One region of the Spongiibacter tropicus DSM 19543 genome, then DNA from elsewhere that is predicted to be linked to it. Evidence: predicted binding sites of a transcription regulator. Region 1 holds the regulator's gene; the other holds the start of a gene.
The links. Region 1 encodes LexA, which represses DNA repair genes until DNA is damaged. Its sites were predicted from a motif close to ACTGTNTNTANANACAGT; they were not measured.

Region 1 (7,349 bases):
CTCAGCCGTGTCGGCACCAACCACCCACAGTTTGCCAAGGCCCTGCGCTCTCTAAAGCTGTCATCGCGTTATCGCATACTGACCCAACTGAGCTGGATACAGGATTTAGAGCCCAGAAAACGCGCACCGGCGGTTCTTATTCAAGGGGGGGAGCGCTACGGCGAGCACTATGAGTTGGAAGGCTATGTTCGTATCGCGCTGGAGCGCTATCTGTATGCCGAGCCACAACTCTGGCTTTCGCGCTTTGGCTACCAGCAGGGCAATTACTACTTGCCCAGACGGCCCAACCGCCATCAGCCGATTGACGAGGAAGTGGAGATCCCGCAGGAAGACACCCTCCCCCCGCAGGAGGCACTGGTGGAATTCCCTGGCACAGACATGAGTATTGAAGATAACGCGCCCAGCCAACCGGTCATTCCGGTAGGCGCCGAGCCGGTAGAACGGATCGTAGTGATGAGTGAAGAACGCCGCATGCGCAGCGATGAGCTTCACTATATCGATAACCCGCTGTTTGGCCTGCTGATCATGATCAGCAAGCCCCAAACTTCAACCGTGGCTGAGGATACACTGAGCCAGCAGTGATTTGACCTGCAGCATGCCGGTATCGATAACGGCCTGAATATCTTCCATCGTAATCAGGGTGTCGCTCAATCCGGCACCCGGATTAACCACCAGACACACCGAGGCATAATCCAGCCCGGCCTCTCTGGCAAGCGCAGCCTCAGGCATGGCTGTCATCCCCACCATATCATTGCCGTCTCGCGCCAAGCGTTGAATTTCCGCCGCCGTTTCCAGGCGCGGCCCCTGTGTTACCGCATAGGTACCATAGGGCTCGACATCAATATCCGCCGTCTGGGCTGCGGCACACAATCGCAGGCGTAACTCTTCGCAATAGGGGTAACTAAAATCGATGTGTTGGACATTGCCATCCCGGCCATCGTAGAACGTGTGCTCGCGCCCCCAAGTGTAATCATTAATCTGCTCCGGCAAGGCAATTACCCCCGCAACAAAGCGCTCACTGATGCCACCCACTGCGTTCACTGCAATAATCTCACCCGCACCGGCGTCTTTCAGCGCTTGAATATTGGCCCGGTAGTTGATCGCGTGCGGCGGCAGCGAGTGCCCCACACCGTGACGGGGCAGAAACAGAAATTCCGCGCCCTTGTATCTCATCTGATGAATCGGCGCGCTCGGGGCACCGTAGGCAGTCTCCACCTCGCGGGTACCCAACAACTCCGCGCCGGGCCAATCGCACAAGCCCGTTCCACCGATCACCGCAATCGTTTTAGGCATTCTCAATGTCTCCTGCTTCGCTGCCATCGCGAGCAACACGCTCTATTTGTACCGGGTCCATTTTGATAGTACTGGTTGGGTAAGCCACATCGGCCCCCAGCTCATGAACAATCTCGAGAATGTTCAGCAGGATGTCCTGCTTAATTTCATGGTATTTCACCCACTGCGTCGTCTTTGTGAAGGTATACACAAAGAAATCGAGTGAAGACGCATTAAAGCTGTTGAAATTGACGATCAGTGTCTTGCGGGTATCAATTTCGGGGTGGTTGGCCAGCATTTCCCGGACCTTGCTGATAATCGCCGGAATATGCTTCGCATCGTCATAGCGCACACCGATAGTTTCATATATGCGGCGGTTCAACATGCGCGAGGGATTTTCAACCGAAATCTGCGTGAAGGTGGCATTCGGCACATAAAGCGGACGCTGATCAAAGGTCCGTATGCGGGTTTGCCGCCAGCCGATATTTTCCACTGTCCCCTCAATATTCTTGTCGGGGGACCGAATCCAGTCTCCGACAGAAAACGGGCGATCGAGATACACCATCAACCCACCGAAGAAATTCGCCAGCAAATCCTTGGCGGCAAAGCCCACCGCGATCCCGCCGATACCCCCAAAGGCCAACACCCCGGAGATACTGTAGCCAAGGTTCTGCAGAATCATCAGCACTACGACGATAATCACCGCGCTGCGCACCAGCTTGCCGAGCGCCATGACGGTTGTCTGGTCGATGGGCTCATCGTCGTCGCCATATTCCCGCGACAGAATCCCTGTTTCTATCTCTCGAACCAGCTTGACCAAAAACCAGCCAAGAATCGCCATTACCGCTACCGCGCGGAAGGGCTGTAGCGCCGAAAAGATATCCGCATCCGTACTTTCGCCAATAATCTCCAGTACGTGACTGGCACCAACGACCCAAATCATCAGAATTAGTGGCTTGCGAGACGCCAGCAACAAGGCGTCGTCCCAGAGGTTGTGCGTTCTGGCAAATTTCTCCGCCAGCTTATTGAGCAGTCGTCCGACGAATAAGTTGGCCGTCAGCATGATCAAGACGACGATAAAGACTTCTGTAAGCCATGGGTAATTAGAAAACTCCACACCCTTTAGCCAGTCCTGAGACAGCACCGCAGTTCCTCCGCGCTAGACAGATTATTTGTTATGACCGCGTCCGTTATAGCTGGCTGCACTAAAAAAGCGCGGTCAAAATGGGAAAAGCAGTTTAACTTAGGTAGCCATCCCTCTGAAAGCGCTTGGATTTCGCCATGCATCCAATAATTCACTAAGGAGAAACCACGGTTATCGACGCGCAAATACCGACTGGACACCCCAAGGGGAAGTGATAGCTTGGTGCAAAAGTCGAAGAAAGGAGGCAAGCGTTATGGCGAGCATAGCTCCTCAAGTTGGCAGCTGGTACAAAGACCTTGAAACTGACCAGCAGTTTGAAGTCGTTGCGATCGACGACCGGGAACACACCATCGAAGTGCAAATGATTGATGGCGAGATTTGCGAATATGATCTGGAGAGTTGGCGACAGCTCGCCCTGCAGAGTATCGAAGAACCCGAGGACTGGCGTAATGCCTTTGAGCTCAGCGACGACGACTACCGCGACTGGGGCGACGGCTTAATACCGGAACAACTCTGCAACCCCTTACACGAAATAGAAACTGACGTCGTCAACGGCCTTTTTGACGACTACTGAAACCCTCTCCCCCCTCTGCCCGCCCACGGCTTTACTGGGGCGGGCCTCTTCACACCATACCCTCGCTTCAGAAAATACAGGGCAGCGCTTGCACTGGATAAAATACTGTATATACTCACAGTTACTGTATAGATAACCAGACCGCGATTATGGAAAAGCTAACTGCCAGACAAGCTCAGGTTCTCGAACTTATCAAAAGCCATATTGAAGACACAGGCTACCCTCCGACGCGGGCAGATATTGCCAAGGAGCTGGGGTTCCGCTCGCCCAATGCGGCGGAAGAACATCTCAAGGCACTGGCGAGAAAAGGCGCCATTGAAATCATTCCCGGCGCTTCTCGTGGCATCCGTCTTCCGGAAGAACTCGGCATCCCCATTGTGGGTCAAGTGGCAGCAGGTAGCCCTATCCTCGCGGAGGAGCACATCGAAGATCACTGCGCCATCTCGCCAAATTTGTTTACCCCGGCTGCAGACTATTTCCTTCGTGTTCGCGGTGACAGCATGATCAATGCGGGCATCTTCGAGAACGACCTCCTCGCCGTTCACCGCACTCCCGTTGCCCATAACGGGCAGATTATTGTCGCGAGAATCGGTGACGAAGTTACCGTTAAGCGCCTGCAGAAAGAGAAAAGTAACCACCGCTTGCTGTTAATTGCGGAAAACCCGGACTACGCCCCCATTGAAGTTGACCTGCGTGAACAGGACTTTGCTATCGAAGGCCTGAGCGTAGGCGTATTGCGTCGAGGAAACTGAACATGGCTTTTGAACAACGCCCTCTTTTTGATCAGCAGCACCCGGCTGACAACGCGCACATTACGGAAATCACCCTTAGCAGCCAGGCGCAACTGTCGCGCACTCTGCTGTCCGCCATGCTGGGCCAGCTCTGCGGGAGCACCGATCCGCGCTGGCTTTGCTGGGTTGCAGATCGGCCGGTCAAACCGCTACTGGACGCCAACAGCCCTGAACGAGGACAGCGCATCCTGCAAGTCGTTGTAAATGAAGGCAGCCTCTGCAATATCGCTGCTCGTGCCCTTGAGCGCGGAAAGAGCCACACCGTCGCGGTGTTACTGAAAGGCTCACTGGGAGCTGCCGAGCGACAACTGCTAACCCAAGCTGCAAAGGCAGGTCAGGCCGAATGTCTGGTAATCCACTTACAGGATTAATTGAACGTATACAGAAAGGAAACCGTGCTCAATGCACGGTTTTAGATTGAGGCAACACGCCGTCAATGGCGTCTTCATCATCATCGACATCATCTTCCACGTCATCGCTGATGATCTGCGCGGCTTCCAGCCCCGCCTGCACCATAACCCTGGCCAGCTCCAGGCATGAGCCCGGAATCTGCTTGCGGGTCTCATCAGAAAAGCGAATGGTCACCAACGGCTGCTCATCGCCCTCAGAGCGCTGCAGCACAATATCGCCATTTGCCAATTCAACCAGTTCTAAATAAGACAGCACAGAATATCCCTTGAGTCGATCTTGCCCGAACAACGGGGTTGACCGGTAGTGTAACAAAGGCAGCCTATCTCCGGCCAATCAGTATTCCTGCAGCGTCGCCCGATGCCGGTTCACGGTATCACTCAGGAACTCCAGGGCCTCCCAGCTCCGTTGCAGCGAGTCATCCTCACCGCGAGAAGAAGCAATAAGTGCGCCGGAAGATGCCTGCACCGCAGAGGGCGCATTGATAAACGCGTATTCCAATACCCATTTGAGTCGCGCGTCATGGCTTTCCCTGTCAGCCAGTTCCGCTATTTCCGGCGGATGCTCACCTGATGAGAGGACGCGGGCCGAATAACGACCGATAGGAATCGCCTGCTGAAACCGGGGTTGCTGGAATAGCAAATCCGCTAAATGGCTCTCGTAAGCCAGCCGCAGTTGCCAGAGACAGGATTCAAGACAAGCCCGATGGAAATGCCCTCCCCACTCTTCCCGACTGCCCTCGGTCAGTTGGTTCAAATACTGTCGGGCAAGAAACAGATGGAGGTTGCATTGCCCTCGGTAGGTTTCTGACGACATGCTGTCCCGCCCTATTTGTCTGATGTCTTACGGCTGGTCTTTTTCGCTTTGACTCTCGCCACCCATTTCCCGCCTTCATAAAAGGCTGACCAACCGCTGGGTTTTCCCTCAACTTCTGACTGTACGTACTGCTCTTTCGTCTTACGGCTGTAGCGAATCACCGTATCGCGACCTTCGTCGTCCTCAGCAGGCGCCGAGAACAGGAAGTTGTATTTGGGGTCAATTTCCGCCTGATGAGGGAGGATTTCTTTTACCAGAGGCGCCCGGGTCTCCCGATTCTTGGGGAAACCGCTGGCGGCGAGGAACAGCCCTGACGCCCCATCGCGCAACACGTAGTGATCATCCACTTTTTCACAGCGCAATTCGGGCATGGACACAGGGTCCATTTTCGGCGGCGCGGCCTCCCCATTGCGCAGCAATTTGCGGGTATTCTTGCAGTTCTCATTGGTACAGCCAAAATACTTGCCGAAACGGCCGGTTTTCAGCTGCATATCGGCCCCGCATTTATCACACTCGATGACCGGACCGTCATAGCCCTTCACTTTGAAGGTGCCGCGCTCGACCTCGTAGCCACTGCAATCCGGGTTGTTGCCACAGATGTGCAGCTTGCGCTGCTCATCGATCAAGTAGCTTTCCATTGCCGTGTTACAGATCTTGCAACGATGCATACTGCGCAGTACGCGGGATTCCGCCTCGTCGTCATCCGCATCGATGCGCACAAATTCCTCGCCAGGAACGAGATTGATGGTCTGTTTGCAACGCTCCTTTGGCGGCAGTGAATAGCCCGAGCAGCCCAGAAACACGCCGGTACTCGCCGTACGAATTTGCATATTGCGACCGCACTTCGGACAGGAGATATCTGTTTCGGTAGGCTGATTGCTGCGCATGCCACCGTCGTCATCTCCGGCCTTTTCCAGGCTTTCCGTGAACGCCGTGTAAAAGTCGTCCAGCAGCGCTTTCCAGTTACGATCACCGGAAGCGACGCTGTCCAGCGACTCTTCCATGCGTGCGGTAAAACTGTAATCGAGGAGGTTACTGAAACTTTCAACGAGACGGTCGGTGACGATATCGCCCATCTTCTCTGCATAGAAGCGACGGTTTTCCACCTTGACGTAACCGCGATCCTGAATCGTGGAAATAATCGCCGCATAGGTTGACGGACGACCTATACCGCGTTTTTCCAGCTCTTTGACAAGGGCCGCTTCGGTATAGCGCGGTGCCGGTTTGGTGAAGTGCTGGCTGGGGTCAACCTTGACCAACTGCAATGCGTCACCCACCTTCACATCGGGCAACTCCTGATCTTCTTCCTTTTTACTGGCCGCGGGAGGCTGCACTTTCATAAAGCCGTCAAATCGAACGACGCGCCCGCGGGTACGCAATTCAAAGTCGCCCGCCTTAACGATAATCGACGTACTGGTGAATTCCGCAGGCGCCATCTGACAAGCCACAAACTGCCGCCAGATCAGGGTATACAAGCGCTCTGCGTCCCGCTCCATGCCCGAGAGCTGAGTGGGCTCGACGTTGACGTCTGAGGGACGAATCGCCTCGTGAGCTTCCTGAGCCCCCTCTTTACTGGAGTAGCGCTGCGGTTGGTCCGGCAGGTAACGATCGGAAAAATGCTCACTGATATAGTCCCGGCAAGCGGCAACGGCATCGTTGCTCAAATTTGTCGAGTCTGTACGCATGTAAGTGATGTAGCCAGCTTCGTAGAGCCGCTGCGCCAGCATCATGGTTTTCTTCACACCAAAGCCCAGGCGGGTACTGGCGGCCTGTTGCAAGGTGGAGGTAATGAAGGGAGCTCCCGGTTTGCTGCGCGTGGGTTTATCTTCGCGCCCGGTTACCGCGTAATCGGCTTTTTGCAAGGCCTCGACCGCCGCCATGGCACTTTGCTCATTGCCGGGACGGAAGGCATTATCGCCCTGCTTCTTCACCTCCAGGCGCAGACTGCCGGCCTCGGCGCTGTTATCAGTGTGAATTTGCCAGTATTCCTCGGGAACAAAGGCCCGAATCTCTTTCTCGCGCTCAACAATCAGACGAACGGCCACTGATTGCACCCGTCCCGCGCTCAGCCCTCGAGCGATTTTTGCCCACAACAGTGGCGAGACCATATACCCGACCACCCGGTCGAGGAAACGGCGCGCCTGCTGGGCGTTCACACGGTTGATATCGAGTTCGGTAGGCTGAGAAAAGGCGTCCTGAATCGCCTTTTTGGTAATTTCGTTAAACACCACTCGCTTGTAGCGAGTCTGATCACCACCAATGGCTTCACGCAAATGCCAGGCAATGGCCTCTCCTTCGCGGTCAAGGTCCGTCGCGAGGTAGATGGTGTCGGCCTTTTCAGCCA
Region 2 (7,349 bases), on a different contig from region 1:
CAGCAAAACGGCCAGACTGGCGAAGAAAACTTTCTGAGTTTTGAAAGCTTCCCCTATAGCGCACTGGTGAAAACCTACAACGTGGATGCGCAGACCCCCGACTCAGCGGGCACGATGACGGCCATGATCAGCGGTGTTAAAACCGATGCCGGCGTTATCGGCGTGAGTGAAGCAGTTGAGCGCGGCGATTGCGAATCGGCCCAGCAGAACCCGCTGATTACCGCCATTGAGCTGGCCGAACTGAAAGGCATGGCAACTGGCATCATCTCTACCGCACGGATTACCCATGCCACCCCCGCTGCCGCCTACGCCAAATCCGCGGACCGCAACTGGGAAGACATCAGCGATATGCCCGCTGCGGCGATTGACGCAGGCTGCGAAGATATTGCCTCGCAGCTGATCAACTTCGAAAGCAATTTGGAAGCCCGCATCGACGGTGCCGACGTAGACGGCATTGACGTGGTCATGGGCGGCGGCCGTCGCCACTTTCTGCCCAAGGACGCCAGTGCCAACAGCCCCGATGCTCTCAGCAGTGTTGAAGGCGACCGCACAGATAGCCGCAATCTGGTGACCGAGTGGCAAAGCCAGTACAGCGATGGCGTTTATGTGTATGACGAGGACGGCTTCAATGCGGTCGATGCTGCCAGCACCAACCGCCTGTTCGGTCTGTTCAATGAGTCCCACATGCAGTACGAAGCTGACCGCGCCAATGATGTGGCCGGCGAGCCCTCACTGTCGGCCATGACCGGCAAGGCCATTGATATTCTGGCTAAAAACAACAACGGCTACATGATGGTGGTGGAATCCGGTCGCATCGACCACGGCCATCACGCAGGCAGTGCCTACAGCGCCCTGACCGATGCCATTGAATTTGCGAATGCGGTACAAACCGCCATCGACAACACCAACCCCGATGAAACACTGATTCTGGTCACTGCTGACCACAGCCATGTGTTCACCATCGCCGGCTATCCCAAACGCGGCAACCCGATTCTGGGTAAAGTCGTATCGGTCGGTAAAACCACCCCCGAACTGGCCGCCGATGGCATGCCCTACACCACGCTGGGCTATACCAATGGTCTGGGCTTCCGCGCACTGGGCAGCGAAACCGATAGCGACGCCAGTTACAGTGCTGGTCCGGATACTGGTCGCAAAGATCTGAGCAGTGTCGACACCACCAGCACCGGCTACCATCAAGAGGCACTGGTACCACTGGGCTCAGAAACCCACGCGGGTGAAGATATCAGCCTGCATGCCATGGGTCCCGGCGCCAGCAAGGTACAAGGGGTCATCGAACAGAACGTCGTCTTCCACGTGATTAATCAGGCGCTGGGTCTGATCGACGCCGAATAAGGAGAACCACCATGAACAAGTTTACACTCGCCCTTATGACTGCAGCGATCGTCGGCCTGACTGCCTGTGGTGACGATGGCAAGAATGGCCGCAATGGACTGGATGGCCAGGACGGACAAAATGGTCAAAACGGCCAGGATGGTCAAAATGGCCTGAACAGCCTGATTACCCAAACGGCGCTGGCCATGGGTGACAGTAACTGTCCCGGCGGCGGCACACGTATCGACAGTGGCCTGGACAGCAACGCCAACGGCGAGCTGGACAGCAGCGAAATCACCGCGACCAAGTACCTTTGTGACCCCCACACTCCGGACGAGTCCGTTGACCTGATGGCCAACACCCGCAACAACGCCTGGTTCCAGGCGGCGGCGACTCGTGTCAGCAACCCGGAAGCGCCGGTGCTGACCCGCGGCGCGGCCAAGAATGTGATTCTATTTGTCGGCGACGGCATGGGTATCTCGACGGTAACTGCCGCGCGCATTCTGGAAGGCCAGCTAAAAGGGAAACTGGGCGAAGAACATAATCTGAGTTTTGACCTGTTCCCCTTCTCAGGCCTGGCAAAAACCTACAACACTGATGCGCAGACGCCTGACTCCGCCGGCACCATGACGGCGATGATGAGCGGCGTTAAAACCGATGCCGGCGTCATTGGCGTCAGCGAAGCCATTGAGCGCGGCGACTGCAGCACCGTTGCCGGCAACGAACTGGTGACCGCACTGGAGCTGGCAGAAATCGCCGGCAAATCTACCGGCATTCTGTCTACTGCCCGCATCACGCACGCGACCCCGGCAGCGACCTATGCCAAATCGGCTGACCGCAACTGGGAAGACATCAGCGATATGCCGGCCGCTGCCGTCACTGCGGGCTGTGAGGATATCGCCTCGCAGCTGGTGAATTTCGAAAGCAATCTGGAAGCGCGCATCAGCGGCATCGATGTCGATGGCATCGACGTGGTGATGGGCGGCGGCCGCCGTCACTTCCTGCCGAAAGACGCCAGCGCCAACAGCCCCGATGCCCTCAGCAGTGTTGAAGGTGACCGCACAGATGGCCGCAACCTGGTTACCGAGTGGCAGACCCAGTACGCCGATGGCAAATATGTCTTTGATGAAACGGGCTTCCTTGCGATTGATCCGGAGAACACCACGCGCCTGTTTGGTTTGTTCAACGAGTCACACATGCAGTACGAAGCCGACCGCAATAATGATATTGCCGGCGAGCCTTCACTGCGCGACATGACGGCTAAAGCCATCCAGATTCTGGACAACAACCCGGAAGGCTTTTTCATGATGGTGGAATCTGGCCGCATCGACCACGCTCACCACGCTGGTAATGCCTACGGCGCGCTGACCGATGCCATTGAGCTGTCAGAGGCCGTTGCCAAGGCGGTGGAGCTGACCAATCCAGAGGAAACCCTGATTATCGTCACCGCTGACCACAGCCACGTGTTCACCATTGCGGGCTACCCCAAGCGCGGCAACCCGATTCTGGGCAAGGTCGTGTCTGTGGGTAAAACCTCACCGGAGCTGGCCGCCGATGGTATGCCGTACACCACATTGGGCTACACCAACGGTAACGGCTTCCGCGACCTGGGTGACGAAACAGACGCGGATGCCGGTTACGATCTGCCGATCAAGACCGGCCGTCAGGACCTGTTGTTTGTGGATACCGAGTCTCCCGGCTATCACCAGGAAGCGCTGGTACCGCTCGGCTCTGAAACCCATGCAGGTGAAGATGTGGGCGTCTATGCCAAGGGCCCTGGTGCATCACTGGTCAGCGGCACCAACGAGCAGAACCTGATCTTCCACGTGATGGACTATGCCGCCGATCTGGTCAACGCGGCAAACGCCAAGCAAGTGGCACCGTAACACCGCCGTTCAGCGGGCCGTTCGCGGCCCGCTTTTCTGTTTTTTTGGATATTGATACCGAGTTTCACCATGCCAATTCCTCATTTTTACACGCTGCTTCTCAGCCTGACCTTACTGGCCAACCCGGCCATTGCCGAGCGCTGTAACAGCGATGCGGCGATTGCCGCCCACTACCGCATTACCGAGAAGCAGGGCCCCCAGACCCGCCAGCGCGATCTGGTACTTTGGCGCCATGATGGTCGCATCGCCCATCAATACCCCCAGCGCGACATCACCGAGCTGTGGGAATACAACACGGCGGGACACCCCCGGCTGCTGCGCAGCTTCGACGCCTATCAGCGCAGCATTGAATATGCCCCCAATGAGATTCCCAATGCGGCCAGCGCCGACGACTGGTCGCGCAAACAGCAGTTGATCGCCAATTCACAGATTGCGGCTATGCAGCAGCAGGCAAGCCGCGGTGAGGGTTGCGAGCAACGCAGCGACTACACACTGGATGAAAACGGCGCCCACAGCGACTTGCAGTGGCTGCCCCAGCAACGCCTGATTGCCGAGCTGCACTACCAGCGCGGCAATTACGAAGAGCATTGGACACTGATGTCGGTCAATCGCGATGCCAAAGCCGTAGCGGCTTTCTTTGCCGAACGAGACGCCTTCCAGAGCACCGACTACAGCGATATTGGCGATAACGAGAGCGATCCCTTTTTGAGCAAAATGATCAATCTCGGTTTTATCTCCCACGGCGCTTCAGGCATCTACAACAGTCAGGGCCAGGATATCGGTCACGGCCATAATCATTGACGTCAGGGCACCAGACACTGGTGCCGCCACTGCCCGGCGCGATCGCGCTGATAGCGGTAACGCCGGTGCAGACCATCAGGGCTGGCGGACCAGTGCTCCAGCCAGTCGATCTGCAATCGAAGCCCCCGGGCATTGGGGCTGAAGGGAATATCGTCAGCGGTATGAGCGCGACGCAAGTCGGCAATGCCGGCCGCTAAATCGCCCTCGTCAGCCAGCTCGCTGCTTTGCGGCTGGCACTGCGCATAATAGTGATCCAGCCATTTGCTGCCGTCGGGCTTATGCTGCCAGTGACGGCGCATTTCGTCCTCTTCAAGCAACTGCCAAGCCCCACGCAGTCGGTACTGACGCATCTGCGACGGCCAGAACAACAGTAGCTCACTGTGACCACCGGTCATCAGCGCTCGCCACTTTGGCGAACTGTCGTTGATGAAGATAACCGGCCCACGCTCAGCCAGTTCACGCAACACCAATGTCCGTAGGCTAAGCTCGCCATTTTCAACCGTTGCCAACGTGCAGGTTTTGGCGGCGGCGTCCCCTTCCGTCATCGCCTGTTGATAGTGTTCACGCAATGCCTGCAAAGGCTTGTCGTGTTGAGCGATCATTGCCGTTCTCCCCGTCTTTTGGCGGGCAGTATGGCCCATCGTTGATTCCTCACCAAGGCGTCCGCTCCACAGATGCTTGACTTTTTCCCTCGACAATATACTGTACATTTATACAGTTATTTTGACGAAGCGTGTGTTATGTCGCAATCACCCAGCCTCAACGAGCTACTCACCCAGCAGCCACTCTGGCGTGCAGGCCGCGCGCCGCTGAACAGCGCGCGCGCGGGAGAAGGTATAGACAGTGGCTGGCCGACGCTGAATGAAGCCTTACACCATGGCGGCTGGCCTCGCAGTGGCTCCTGCGAATTACTGCACAGCGCCGTGGGTATTGGCGAGCTGAGCCTGGTACTACCGGCACTGAGCGCCCTCAGTCAACGCAAGGGCATTGCCTGGGTATCGCCGCCTTTCTTGCCCTATGCTCCCGGCTTGCACCAGCAAGGCCTGATACTGGAGCAGCAGTTTCTCTTGCAGGCACCGCCCGCGCAGCAGCTCTGGTGCACCGAAGAAGCACTGCGTAGCGGCGCCTTTGCCGCGGTACTCAGCTGGTCAAGGGATGATCTTCCCCACCGGCAGCTACGGCGCCTGCATCTCGCCGCTCGTGACGGACACTGTTGGCACCTGCACTTTCGGCCCGGCCATTGTGAACAACAGGCTTCGCCCGCCCCACTCCGGCTGCGCCTCACCGCTGAAACAGCCGCGCTGGGTGTCACCGTACTCAAACAACCCGGTGGCCATGCCGGGCAATCTCTCAGCCTGCCTCGCCCCACAGCGCTGCTGCACCGCCAGCGCCCGGCCCGGCAGTGGCCCGTATCTCTACCTCCGCGACGCCGACTGGCCTTGCATTCCACAGCGGGGCAGAGAGCAGAGAAAGCAACGTCTCCGGCACGAGCATCGGTCTGAGTATGCTGTATCTGTGTTTGCGTTTTCCCCAACTGGGGCTGGAAGCACTGGGCAATAGTGTCGACCGGGAGCAGCCCTCTGCACTGCTTGAAAACGGCCGACTGCGACTGTGCAACCGTATTGCAGAGCAACGGGGGCTCTCTCCCGGCATCAGCACCGGACAGGCGCAGGCACTGTGCCCGGAACTGCATTGTCATCCACGTGACGCCCTGCGTGAGCAGCACTACCTGCAGCGGCTGGCACTTTGGGCCTATCGCTTCAGCGACGATGTCTGCCTGAGTGGAGAAGACGCGCTAATCATCGAGATCAGCCGCTCGAGGCGCCTGTTTGGCTCCATACAACGCCTGCATCGGCGTCTCCTCGCGGCTTACCAGCGCCACAACATCACTGTGCAGGAAGGCCTTGGCCCGACTCCGCTCTGCGCAGAGTTACTCAGCTTGAAAGGCATTACCGTTGCCGCATTACTGGCCGATGACGGCAGCTTGCAGCGCCCTGCCATGAAGCGTCAGCTCGCCAGACTGCCCTGTCAGGTACTACCCACCTCCAGCAAGACCCACAAAGCCTTACACAGCATGGGGCTGCGACGCTTGGGCGAGGTATTGGCCCTGCCGCGTAAAACGCTGCTCAGTGGTTTTGAGCCAGCATTCTGCGATGCCATCGACCGACTGACCGGTCGCAGTGAGGATGTTCGCCCACGCTTCCTGCCCGGCGAGCGTTTTGTCGGAGAGCGCACACTGCACGGAGGCGTGCAACACAGCGAGCAGCTGCGCCCCGCCATCGACGAATTATTACAGGAACTGGCAATCTATCTCCGTCTTCGACAGACGCTGCCCCAGTCACTGAACTGGCGATTTCACTATCTGGACGGCCAGCATGAGGACTGGCAAACGCCGCTGTCACTGTCACATTTCGAGCGCCCGGCCCTGCTGGCACTGGTGATGCTGCAACTCGATGGGCGGCGACTGCCGGGAGCGGTCGAGTCTATTGAACTGCACTGCCATCAACTGACAGCACTGCAACCTCGTTGCGAGCAACTGTTCAGCGATGCCGAGCAGGAACAGCGAAACGCCCAACAAATGCTGTTCAACAAGCTCCGCTTGCGCGTGGGTGAACACGGCATTCGCCGCCTTCAACAGCGCGAAGACTGGTTGCCAGAGTACCAGGGTGTCGCTTGCCCACAGTCCGCCTATCGGCACAGTAAAATAGCGGCAACCGTTGCATTGCGCCCCGCCGTGCTATTGGCTGAGCTGCAGCCACTGCCCGTGCAGGAAGGGCTGCCCCTGTGGCAAGGGCGACTGGAGCTGCTCCAGGGGCCAGAGCGTATCGACAGCCACTGGTGGCAGCAGCGCCAGGCCCGTGACTACTACATTGCCCGCCACGAACAACAGGGCTTGTGCTGGGTCTTCAAAGATTGTCTCAGCCAGCAGTGGTACCTCCACGGCTTTTTTTCGTGAACAGCCATGCCTGCTCTGCTGAACTGTCAAAGCAATTTCAGCTTTCTATCCGCCGCCTCTCACCCGGAGGAACTGGTAATACAGGCGGATGAACTGGGCTATTCGGCGATCGCCTTGTGCGATGAACTGTCACTGGCGGGCATCGTCCGCGCCTGGCGAGCAGCAAGGGAGCGCTCTATTCGGTTGATCTGTGGCAGCCGGATAAGTCTTGATGACGGCATACAGCTGCTACTGTTGGCCCCAAATCGGCGGGGCTACAATCAGCTTTGTGCACTGATTAGCCACGCCCGCCTGAATAGTCCCAAAGGCGAATACCACTTGGACCGGCAGACACTCGCACGCTTCTGCAGAGACTGTCTGGCTATTTGGTTGCC

Region 2: a site for LexA is predicted at 4,721-4,738, ahead of imuA (translesion DNA synthesis-associated protein ImuA). Genes of this name have one in related genera too.

The regions. Positions count from the first base shown of each region.
Region 1 is NZ_ATUS01000004.1:95,768-103,116, reverse strand. It holds gene G411_RS0115330 (CsiV family protein) at 1-582, shown strand, start outside; gene G411_RS0115325 (S-methyl-5'-thioinosine phosphorylase) at 547-1,293, opposite strand; gene G411_RS20790 (mechanosensitive ion channel family protein) at 1,286-2,335, opposite strand; gene G411_RS0115315 (DUF6763 family protein) at 2,670-2,990, shown strand; gene lexA (transcriptional repressor LexA) at 3,140-3,742, shown strand; gene G411_RS0115305 (hypothetical protein) at 3,745-4,152, shown strand; gene G411_RS20785 (hypothetical protein) at 4,181-4,447, opposite strand; gene G411_RS0115295 (hypothetical protein) at 4,526-5,005, opposite strand; gene topA (type I DNA topoisomerase) at 5,017-7,349, opposite strand, start outside.
Region 2 is NZ_ATUS01000003.1:312,482-319,830, forward strand. It holds gene G411_RS0114785 (alkaline phosphatase) at 1-1,353, shown strand, start outside; gene G411_RS0114790 (alkaline phosphatase family protein) at 1,365-3,218, shown strand; gene G411_RS0114795 (hypothetical protein) at 3,288-4,019, shown strand; gene G411_RS0114800 (pyridoxine 5'-phosphate oxidase C-terminal domain-containing protein) at 4,022-4,621, opposite strand; gene imuA (translesion DNA synthesis-associated protein ImuA) at 4,760-5,521, shown strand; gene G411_RS0114810 (Y-family DNA polymerase) at 5,524-6,975, shown strand; gene G411_RS0114815 (error-prone DNA polymerase) at 6,982-7,349, shown strand, end outside.